2 linked regions of the Jeotgalibacillus aurantiacus genome follow. The main gene of each other region encodes a partner of the protein of the gene in region 2 in a complex. Links are inferred from orthologs where the notes say so. Each region holds a gene or a part of one and is shown on either strand. Other genes may lie near its edges.

What was found. The genes of interacting proteins can lie anywhere in the genome.
Region 1: the proteins of accD (region 2) and accB are in contact, whole or in part, in a solved structure (PDB 8UXZ), measured with the Escherichia coli proteins. The link is inferred for Jeotgalibacillus aurantiacus from one-to-one orthologs.

The regions. Positions count from the first base shown.
Region 1 is NZ_JACNMS010000002.1:93,421-97,847, forward strand. What follows is about bases 345-3,258. They hold accB (acetyl-CoA carboxylase biotin carboxyl carrier protein), read left to right. Parts: upstream 345-1,508; coding sequence 1,509-2,009; downstream 2,010-3,258. Other genes in these bases: H7968_RS05225 (hypothetical protein), read left to right, coding at 345-650; H7968_RS05230 (SpoIIIAH-like family protein), read left to right, coding at 665-1,234; accC (acetyl-CoA carboxylase biotin carboxylase subunit), read left to right, coding at 2,026-3,258. Outside these bases: H7968_RS05220 (stage III sporulation protein AF), read left to right, coding at 1-81; more of H7968_RS05225, read left to right, coding at 81-344; more of accC, read left to right, coding at 3,259-3,387; H7968_RS05245 (Asp23/Gls24 family envelope stress response protein), read left to right, coding at 3,403-3,807; transcription antitermination factor NusB, read left to right, coding at 4,046-4,427. UniProt on the Escherichia coli protein: This protein is a component of the acetyl coenzyme A carboxylase complex; first, biotin carboxylase catalyzes the carboxylation of the carrier protein and then the transcarboxylase transfers the carboxyl group to form malonyl-CoA.
Region 2 is NZ_JACNMS010000004.1:125,501-130,501, reverse strand. Bases 1,305-4,116 are described here. They hold accD (acetyl-CoA carboxylase, carboxyltransferase subunit beta), read right to left. Parts: upstream 3,235-4,116; coding sequence 2,374-3,234; downstream 1,305-2,373. Other genes in these bases: H7968_RS13460 (NAD(P)-dependent malic enzyme), read right to left, coding at 3,902-4,116; H7968_RS13465 (FadR/GntR family transcriptional regulator), read right to left, coding at 3,259-3,861; accA (acetyl-CoA carboxylase carboxyl transferase subunit alpha), read right to left, coding at 1,415-2,380. Also shown: pyk (pyruvate kinase), read right to left, coding at 1-82; pfkA (6-phosphofructokinase), read right to left, coding at 113-1,072; more of H7968_RS13460, read right to left, coding at 4,117-5,001.

The DNA.
Region 1 (4,427 bases), on a different replicon or contig from region 2:
AAAGAGCGGCTGGCAGCGCTGTGGGAAATGGAGAATGACCAGATCATTTATCATATCAACGAACAACCGGGGAGGGAATGATGGACAAGCTGAAGACGCTGTTTTCATCAAGAGATCCGACGTTTCAAAAGAAATGGCCATTGATTCTGCTTTTGCTGATCATCGGGCTGATCCTCGTTTTACAGGGAAGAGAGCCCTCTGAACAAGAAGTGACCACGATTCCTGTAAGCGAGACGGAGGAAGAGTTCGAGCAGATCAAAAAGCTTGAAAACGAAGCTGAAAAAAGACTGGAAGCCATGTTGAAAAAAGCACTTGGAACAAACAAAGTGGAAGTCATGGTGACGTTGGGGACAAGTGAAAAAAAGATTTTTGCCCGTAATGAAACGACGCAGCAGGATCAGTCCGAGGATCAGAAGGAAGGATTCAGCTCGGCGGCTGACCGGAACTCGATGACCTCGCAGCTCGTTTTCGGGAACCAGTCACAGCAGGGGGCACCCGTGTTGAGTTACATAGAAAAACCGGCGATAACAGGTGTCATGATTGTGGCTGAAAATGGACAAGAGGCAAAAGTAAAAAAACAGATTGCAGAAGCCGTATCAAAAGCGCTGGATGTTTCATCACACCGCGTAGCTGTTATACCTTATGAATAAGGAGATGGATATTAATGCTTAAAAAGCAAACCGTGTGGCTGTTAACGATGGTAAGTTTAGTTGTCGTTTTATCCGTATATTATGTATTCTCGCCTTCTGAAGAATTGTCACCGATTACACTTGATGAGTCAGCTGAAATGGTGTTAGGGGAAGATTCGGATGAATGGCTGCTTGAAGATGAAGTGGATGTAACATCCGAAGCAGCTGGAGATGAATTATTTGACGTATTACGTATGGAGGTTCAGGACGAAAGAAGTGCACTGCGTGAACAGCTGACTTCCAAAGTCGCTTCAACTGAATTTTCAGCAGCTGAAAAAAATGAGGCCTATGCTGCGATGGAAGAATTAACGAAACTAGAAACAAAAGAGCAGATGATCGAATCCATGATTAAAGCACTCGGTTATGAAGATGCGCTTGTGCGTTCAGAGGACAACAGAGTGCTGATCACCGTTAAATCGGCTGAAAATGAACACTCGAAAGAAGCCGCCAATGAGCTCGTTCAGCTCGGACGAAGAGAGCTTGGTGAGCAGGCATTTGTATCCGTGATGTTCGAACCGTCTGAACAGGCAGAATCAGCTGAGTAATTAAAAGCCGGAACAGAGCGCTTATAAAGCGCATGTTCCGGCTTTTTGGCTGTTAGCAGATCGTGGTGGAAGCTTTAATCACCCTGACAATTTCCATACGATCTATTATGCAGGAAATTGCATCCGGGTTGAGAGTGAAGTATGTTACAATATCCATTATGTAAGCGTTTAAATAAAACGTTTTTTACATGAAGTTGAATTATGGGCAGTTGTTATCGTATGATATTAGTAGCTGCTGCTAATAACTAATTATAAAAGTCAAGGAGTGTCTACTATGTTAAAAGTACAGGAAATCAGAGAGTTAATTAAACTGATTGACAAGTCTTCAATTGATGAATTTACATACGAGCAAGATGGTGCAAAAATTAAAATGCGCAAGCAGTCCAATGCTGTCGTACACCAGGTTGAGCAGGTTGTCACAAGCGCACCTGAGCAGACAGCTCCCGTTCAGCAGGCACCCGTTCAGGAAACGGCACCGGCTGCAGTGCAGGAAGAAAAAGCAGCTGCTCCTGCAGTAGAAACGCCATCTCTTGAAGGAACAGTTGAAATTAAATCACCGATGGTCGGCACTTTCTATGAGGCTTCTTCGCCTGATGCAGATCCTTTTGTGAAGGTTGGATCAAAGGTGAGCAAGGATACGCCTGTTTGTATCGTTGAAGCGATGAAGCTGTTTAACGAAATTGAAGCGGAAGTGGATGGAGAAATCGTTGAGGTACTGGTCAAAAACGGCCAGCTGGTAGAATACGGACAGCCTCTTTTTCTTGTTAAAGAATAGTTAGGAGAGAAGACGTATGATTAAAAAGGTATTGATTGCGAACCGTGGAGAAATTGCGGTACGTATTATCAGAGCATGTAAAGAGATGGATATAGAAACCGTAGCTGTGTATTCTGAAGCGGACAGAGAAGCCCTGCACGTGCAGCTTGCTGATGAGTCGGTCTGTATCGGGCCGAAGCTTTCAAGAGACAGCTACTTAAACTTTACGAATGTGATTTCAGCAGCCAAACTGACTGGAGCGGATGCGATTCATCCAGGTTATGGTTTCCTCGCTGAAAACGTGGACTTTGCTGAACTGTGCAGAGACTGCAATATCATTTTTATTGGACCAAGTCCTGAGGCTATTTCAAAAATGGGAACGAAGGATGTGGCACGTGAGACGATGCGTGAAGCAGGCGTTCCTGTCGTGCCGGGTTCAAAAGGCATTGTAGCCTCTATTGATGATGCCCTTACCCTTGCTGAGGAGATCGGTTACCCGGTCATTATTAAAGCGACAGCAGGCGGCGGAGGTAAAGGAATCCGTGTGGCGAAAACACCTGCAGACCTTGAAAAAGGCATGAAGGTAACGCAGCAGGAAGCAGAAACAGCATTCGGTAATCCGGGTGTTTATATTGAAAAATATATTGAGGATTTTAGACACGTTGAGATCCAGGTGCTTGCCGACAGCCATGGCAATACCATTCACCTCGGTGAGCGGGACTGCTCGATCCAGCGCCGTCTGCAAAAGCTGCTTGAAGAAACACCTTCTCCTGCGCTCGATCAAAAGGTCCGTGAGAGAATGGGTGATGCTGCCGTAAAAGCAGCTGAAGCTGTGAAATATACGGGTGCCGGAACGGTCGAATTTATTTATGATCATAACGAACAGTCATTTTATTTCATGGAAATGAATACACGTATACAAGTTGAACATCCCGTTACAGAAATGGTAACAGGTGTTGATCTGATTAAAGAACAGATTCGTGTAGCCTCAGGTGAAAAGCTGCCAATCACACAGGAAGAAGTTGAATTCACAGGCTGGTCGATTGAGTGCCGCATCAATGCAGAAAATCCTGAAAAGAATTTCATGCCTTCAGCCGGAAAAATCACGATGTACCTGCCCCCGGGTGGTCCTGGTGTGCGTGTTGACTCTGCAGCTTATCCCGGCTATGAAATTCCGCCTTACTATGATTCCATGATTGCCAAGGTTATCACATACGGCACAACACGTGATGAAGCTGTTGCGAAAATGAAGCGCGCGCTTTCCGAGTTTGTCATTGAAGGCATTCATACAACGATTCCTTTCCACCTGAAGCTTCTGAATCATGATGTATTTACAGGCGGAGATTTTAACACCAAGTTTTTGGAGACGTATGATATTATGTCTAAGAAGGCTGAATAAAAGGAGGATATTATGATGTCTGAGAATCAGAATAATCTGCTCCAAATGAGCAGCCTGGAACAAAATCAGTTGGGTAAAATTGAAATTGCTCCGGAAGTGATTGAAGTAATTGCCGGTATCGCTGCTTCTGAGGTAGACGGAATTGCTCAAATGCGCGGCAACTTTGCATCCGGTGTTGCTGAGAGACTCGGTAAGAAAAATCACGGTAAAGGCGTGAAGGTCGAGCTTGGAGAAGAGGGCATTATCCTTGATGTGTACTGTACGGTGAAGTTCGGGATCTCGATTCCGACTGTTGCCCAGAAGCTGCAGGATAATATCCGCCAGACACTGCAGAATATGACGGCACTCGTTGCCGAGGAAGTTAATATTCACATTGTTGGGATCCAGTTCGAATCAGCAAAGCTGGAAGAAGAAGAATAAAGACAGATGTAAAAGGTGTCCTTATAAGGGGACACCTTTTTCTGTGTGCTGCATGGACAGCCTGGCAGCACAAACCGTCGGGTGTTTTACGATAGATTTATTAAAGTGAGAATCACGATCATTTTGACAGCGTTATCATGAAAGTTTCATGAAGTTACGTTAGTAGGGACTGCGATTTTGTGCTATGATCTTTTTATGACATGGATATTATGCAATTAGAGAAGGAGTTAAACTTGAAATGAAAAGACGAACGGCCAGAGAAAAAGCGCTGCAGGCTTTATTCCAGATGGATATGAACGAGATGGAGCCGGAAGAAGCGATTGAAAATATTCTGGAAGATGAAAAAAATGATGATTATCTGACAGCCCTTGTAACAGGGGTACATGAAAATAAACCAGAAATCGATCAGACCATACAAGGACATCTCGAGCGCTGGAAGATTGACCGTCTTGCCCGGGTGGACCGGAATATTTTACGGGTAGCGTTATACGAGCTTTTATATAAAAAAGAAGAAGTCCCATATAACGTAGTCCTGAATGAAGCGGTTGAGATCTCTAAGCGTTTCGGTGATGAAAAATCAAGCAAATTCGTGAATGGGGTTTTATCAAAGGTTGTAACGA
Region 2 (5,001 bases):
TTCCTGCTTCCATCAGCTGTGTCAGTTTTTCTACGCTTTCGCTTGCCGGTCCAATCGTACATACAATCTTCGTTTTTCTCATTAGTTTATACCCTCCTGAAGGATGTTTCGATTAAATTGATAATTCTTTAGATAAACGGTACAGATCCAAATCTGCCTTATGCTCCATTTTTAATGCTTCAATAATATCATAATCAACGAGTTCATTCCGCTGTATGCCAACCGCACGGCCACCCTTGCCTGCCATCAGCAGCTCAACTGCACGGGCACCAAGTCGGCTCGCAAGTACACGGTCTGCGGCTGTTGGAGAACCTCCGCGTTGCATATGTCCAAGTACGGATACACGCGTATCAATAGATGTTTTATCTTTCAACAGATTAGCAAAATCGCCACCGGACATAACGCCTTCAGCTACGATGATAATACTGTGCTTTTTACCACGTGCATGACCTTTACGAATACGGTCCGCAATCTTTTCCATATCGTAAGGATCTTCAGGAATCAAAATCGTTTCCGCTCCGCCTGAAAGACCTGCCCAAAGAGCGATGTCGCCTGCGTTGCGCCCCATTACTTCAATGATGAACGTTCTCTCATGGGATGTTGCTGTATCACGGATTTTGTCAATTGCATCAATAACCGTGTTAAGAGCTGTGTCAAATCCGATCGTGAAGTCAGTACCAGGAATATCATTATCGATTGTTCCCGGAACACCAACACATGGATAGCCGTGCTCGGTCAGTGCTTTTGCACCCATATAAGAGCCGTCTCCACCGATCACAACAAGGCCTTCAATGCCAAATTTCTTCAGCTGTTCAATCCCTTTTTTCTGACCTTCTGGTGTTTTAAACTCTTCGCAACGTGCTGAATACAGCTTCGTTCCACCTCTGTGAATGATATCACCTACAGAACCAAGTTCAAGCTTTTCGATATTTCCTGAAATCAGGCCCTGATAGCCCTGATAAATGCCGTATACTTCAAGACCATGGTAGATGGCTTTACGAACGACTGCACGCACAGCCGGATTCATACCGGGTGCGTCTCCTCCGCTTGTTAACACGCCAATTTTTTTCATTATGGATGTTCCCACCTTTATTAAGTTTATATGTTAACTATTTCACAGAAAGAAATAGACATTCGATACTCGTTCATTCATAAAATCATCAGGTTGCATGTACAAGTAAAATTCATCTTCTTAAAAATAACATGAAGCATACGGCTTCTCAATCATTAGTACCAGTGGATAAGAAAAGACGAAATAATCATTCGAATGAAAACGCTTTACACGAATGTATTTGTCACAATATTGTCACACGTCAGGAAAAGAAAAACAATCCTGGTGTTCAGCAGTATGCTCCTGGGATAGGTCCGGGTACATTCTTGCTGCTGCAGGATTGTTTCTTCTGCTTTCTATCTATTACACATTTGAGTATTCGTTAAACTTCCCGATCTCCTGAAATTTCTCGTATCGGTGCATCACAAGTGTTTCTTCATCCATCTGTGTCAGTTCCTTTAAGGATTGATACAGCACTGCATCGATATATTCCGCCTGTGATTTGACGTCTTTATGAGCCCCGCCCTTCACTTCAGGAATGATTTCGTCTATGATACCCATTTCTTTCAGGTCAGGTGCTGTAATCTTCATTGATTCTGCCGCCTGCTTTGCAAGGGATGAATCCTTCCAGAGAATAGAGGCCGCTCCTTCAGGTGAAATCACTGAATAAGTGGAGTTTTCAAGCATGTGGACGTGATTACCGATTCCAAGTGCCAGTGCACCGCCGCTTCCACCTTCACCAATGACGATACAGACAACCGGTACGGTCAATCCTGCCATTTCGAATAGGTTTCTTGCGATCGCTTCACTCTGACCACGCTCTTCAGCCGCTTTTCCAGGGTAAGCACCTTTCGTGTCAATAAAGCAGATGATCGGGCGTCCGAACTTTTCAGCCTGCTTCATCAGACGAAGTGCTTTCCGGTAACCTTCAGGGTGCGGCATACCGAAGTTACGAAGTATATTTTCTTTTGTGTCTTTACCACGCTGGTGTCCGATTACGGTTACAGGCTTTCCTTTATAGTAAGCAATTCCGCCTACAATCGCCCGGTCATCACCATATAAACGGTCTCCATGCATTTCCATAAACTGATCGAACAGAACCTCTATGTAATCGAGAGTTGATGGACGCTCCGGATGACGTGCAATTTGAACACGGTCCCATGGCTTGATGGATGAATAAATATCTTCCTCCAACTTCGCCAGGCGTTCTTCAAGACGCTCAATTTCTGAGGATAAATCAACGTCTGAGTCTGCTGTGAATGCTTTCAGTTCATTGATCTTTTCCTTCAGCTGTACCAGCGGCTTTTCAAATTCAAGTTCATTCACCACGCTCCAGCCCCCCGTTCATGCAGTGATAAAATCGTTGTCAGCTGCGGTTTCATATCGTTTCTCGGGATCACACGATCAAGCTGTCCATGCTCGAGCAGAAATTCAGACGTCTGGAAATCATCCGGCAGCTTTTCACGTACTGTCTGCTCGATCACTCGTCTTCCGGCAAAGCCGATCAGTGCGCCCGGTTCAGCAAAGTTGTAATCTCCAAGTGAAGCAAAACTTGCCGACACGCCACCCGTTGTTGGATGCGTCATAACAGAGATAATCAATCCGCCGGCATCACTGAATTTTTTAAGCGCCGTACTCGTTTTTGCCATCTGCATCAGGGACAAAACGCCTTCCTGCATTCTGGCTCCGCCACTTGCGGTAAAAATGATAAATGGAACCTGCTGCTGTTCTGCCAGTTTGACAGCTGCGGCAATTTTTTCGCCTACTACAGAACCCATACTTCCCATACGGAAGTTTGAATCCATGATGGTCAGTACTGCCTTATGGCCTTCAATTGTGCAGGAACCTGTCACAACCGCTTCATTTAATCCCGTCTTCACACGGTCTTTTTCAACCTTTTCCTCATAATCAGGAAACGAAAGTGGATTTCCGGAAGTCAATTCACGATTGATTTCTTTAAATGAACCTTCGTCTGCCAGACTGCCAATGCGCTCCTGGGCGTTCATCGGATGATGGTAGCCGCAACCCGGACATACTTTAAGGTTTTTATGAATCTCTTTTGTATAGACAATCTTTTTACATTTTGGACATTTCGTCAGAATTCCTTCCGGCACGTCGTTTTTGGCGTTTTCAGATGGAATTGTCGCATACTTTTTCTTTTTGGCAAAAATATCTTTCAGCAACGTAGCATCCTCCCCAATCTGGATTTAAAGGGCAGTCGGTTTTTTAACCAGGCTGCATAACAGGCTAAGCGCTTCTTCAGGCGTACCTGACGTTAGACAAGTTTGTAAGTATTTAAGATCTTCGGCTTTCAGCTTTTCAGAATCAACCTGAAGCTGATAAAAATCATTGAGCACCAGCCAGATTTTGAATGCAAGCTGATTGCCTGCTCCGTTGACCAGCTCAGCTTTAAGCTGGGAAGCATGCTGAATGAATCCTTGTTCATATTTTTGGAAAATCTGTTCGAATAAACGGCTTATTTTTTCATCGGAAAACTGATGAAGCGTATGAAGACTTTGCTCTTCAATCCACCTTTTCACCTCAGCGACATCTCCTTCGGCACGTCCACTTTGGAGAATGAACATGCCAAGGAGGTCTACCAGGTGATGATCACGAAAATCTCTCAGGAACGTCCCTTCTCCATGGCGGGTTTCAATGAGACCGAGCAGTTCGAGTGCCCGCAAGGCTTCTCTTACTGATGACCGGCCGACATTGAGACGGTCAGACAATTCCCGCTCTGAAGGAATTCTGTCCCCAGCCATCAACCGGTCATGCTGGATGATGCTCTTAAGCTGATGAACAACAGAGATAAATACTTTTTTTTGTGGTTTTGACTGGTTCAAGCTATTCTCACTCACTCTTTCCAATTAACGAAAGACGCGCCGTCTTTTCACGGATCTCTTCCGGGTCGACTTTGATCCGCGCAACACCCGTTTCCATCGCCGCTTTGGCTACACTTGCCGCTACAGCAGGTGCAACACGCGGATCAAACGGTGCAGGAATCACGTAATCCTCATTCAGCTGTTCTTCTGAAATTAGGGAAGCAATTGCTTCGACGGCTGCAATTTTCATTTTTTCATTAATATGTGTAGCACGCACATCTAATGCCCCGCGGAAAATCCCCGGGAAGGCGAGTACATTGTTTACCTGATTCGGAAAGTCAGAGCGGCCGGTACCGACTACACGTGCTCCCGCAGACTTGGCCAAGGCAGGCATGATTTCAGGGACAGGATTAGCCATCGCAAACAAAATGGCATCATCATTCATTTCTGACACCATTTCCTCTGTCAGTGCTCCTGCGACAGATACCCCGATAAAGACATCTGCACCTTTAATAACGTCACCAAGTGAACCGTCAAGCTTCTCACGGTTCGTAATTTTCGCCACATTATGTTTGACCTCATTCATTCCGTATGGGCGTCCTTCATAGATGGCACCTTTTGAGTCACACATGATAATATCTCGAACACCGTAACTGTATAAAAGTTTAATAATGGCAATACCCGCTGCACCTGCTCCGTTCATTACGACCTTGATCGAAGAAAAATCTCTTCCTGTAATTTTCAGTGCATTGACAAGACCGGCAACAGTCACAATCGCTGTTCCGTGCTGATCATCATGAAAAATCGGGATATTCGTTTCTTTTTTCAGGCGCTCCTCGATTTCAAAGCAGCGTGGTGCTGCAATATCCTCCAGGTTTACTCCCCCGAACGTAGGCTCCATCAATTTGACCGTTTCAACGATTTTATCAATCTCTGTCGTATTCAGGCAGATTGGAAATGCATCAACACCTGCAAAACTTTTAAATAAAACCGCTTTCCCCTCCATTACAGGAAGAGAAGCTTCAGGGCCAATGTTTCCAAGGCCAAGCACAGCTGTACCATCAGAAACAACGGCTACCATATTGCCCTTCATCGTATAATCGTAAACTGTTTCAGGCTTGTCATAAA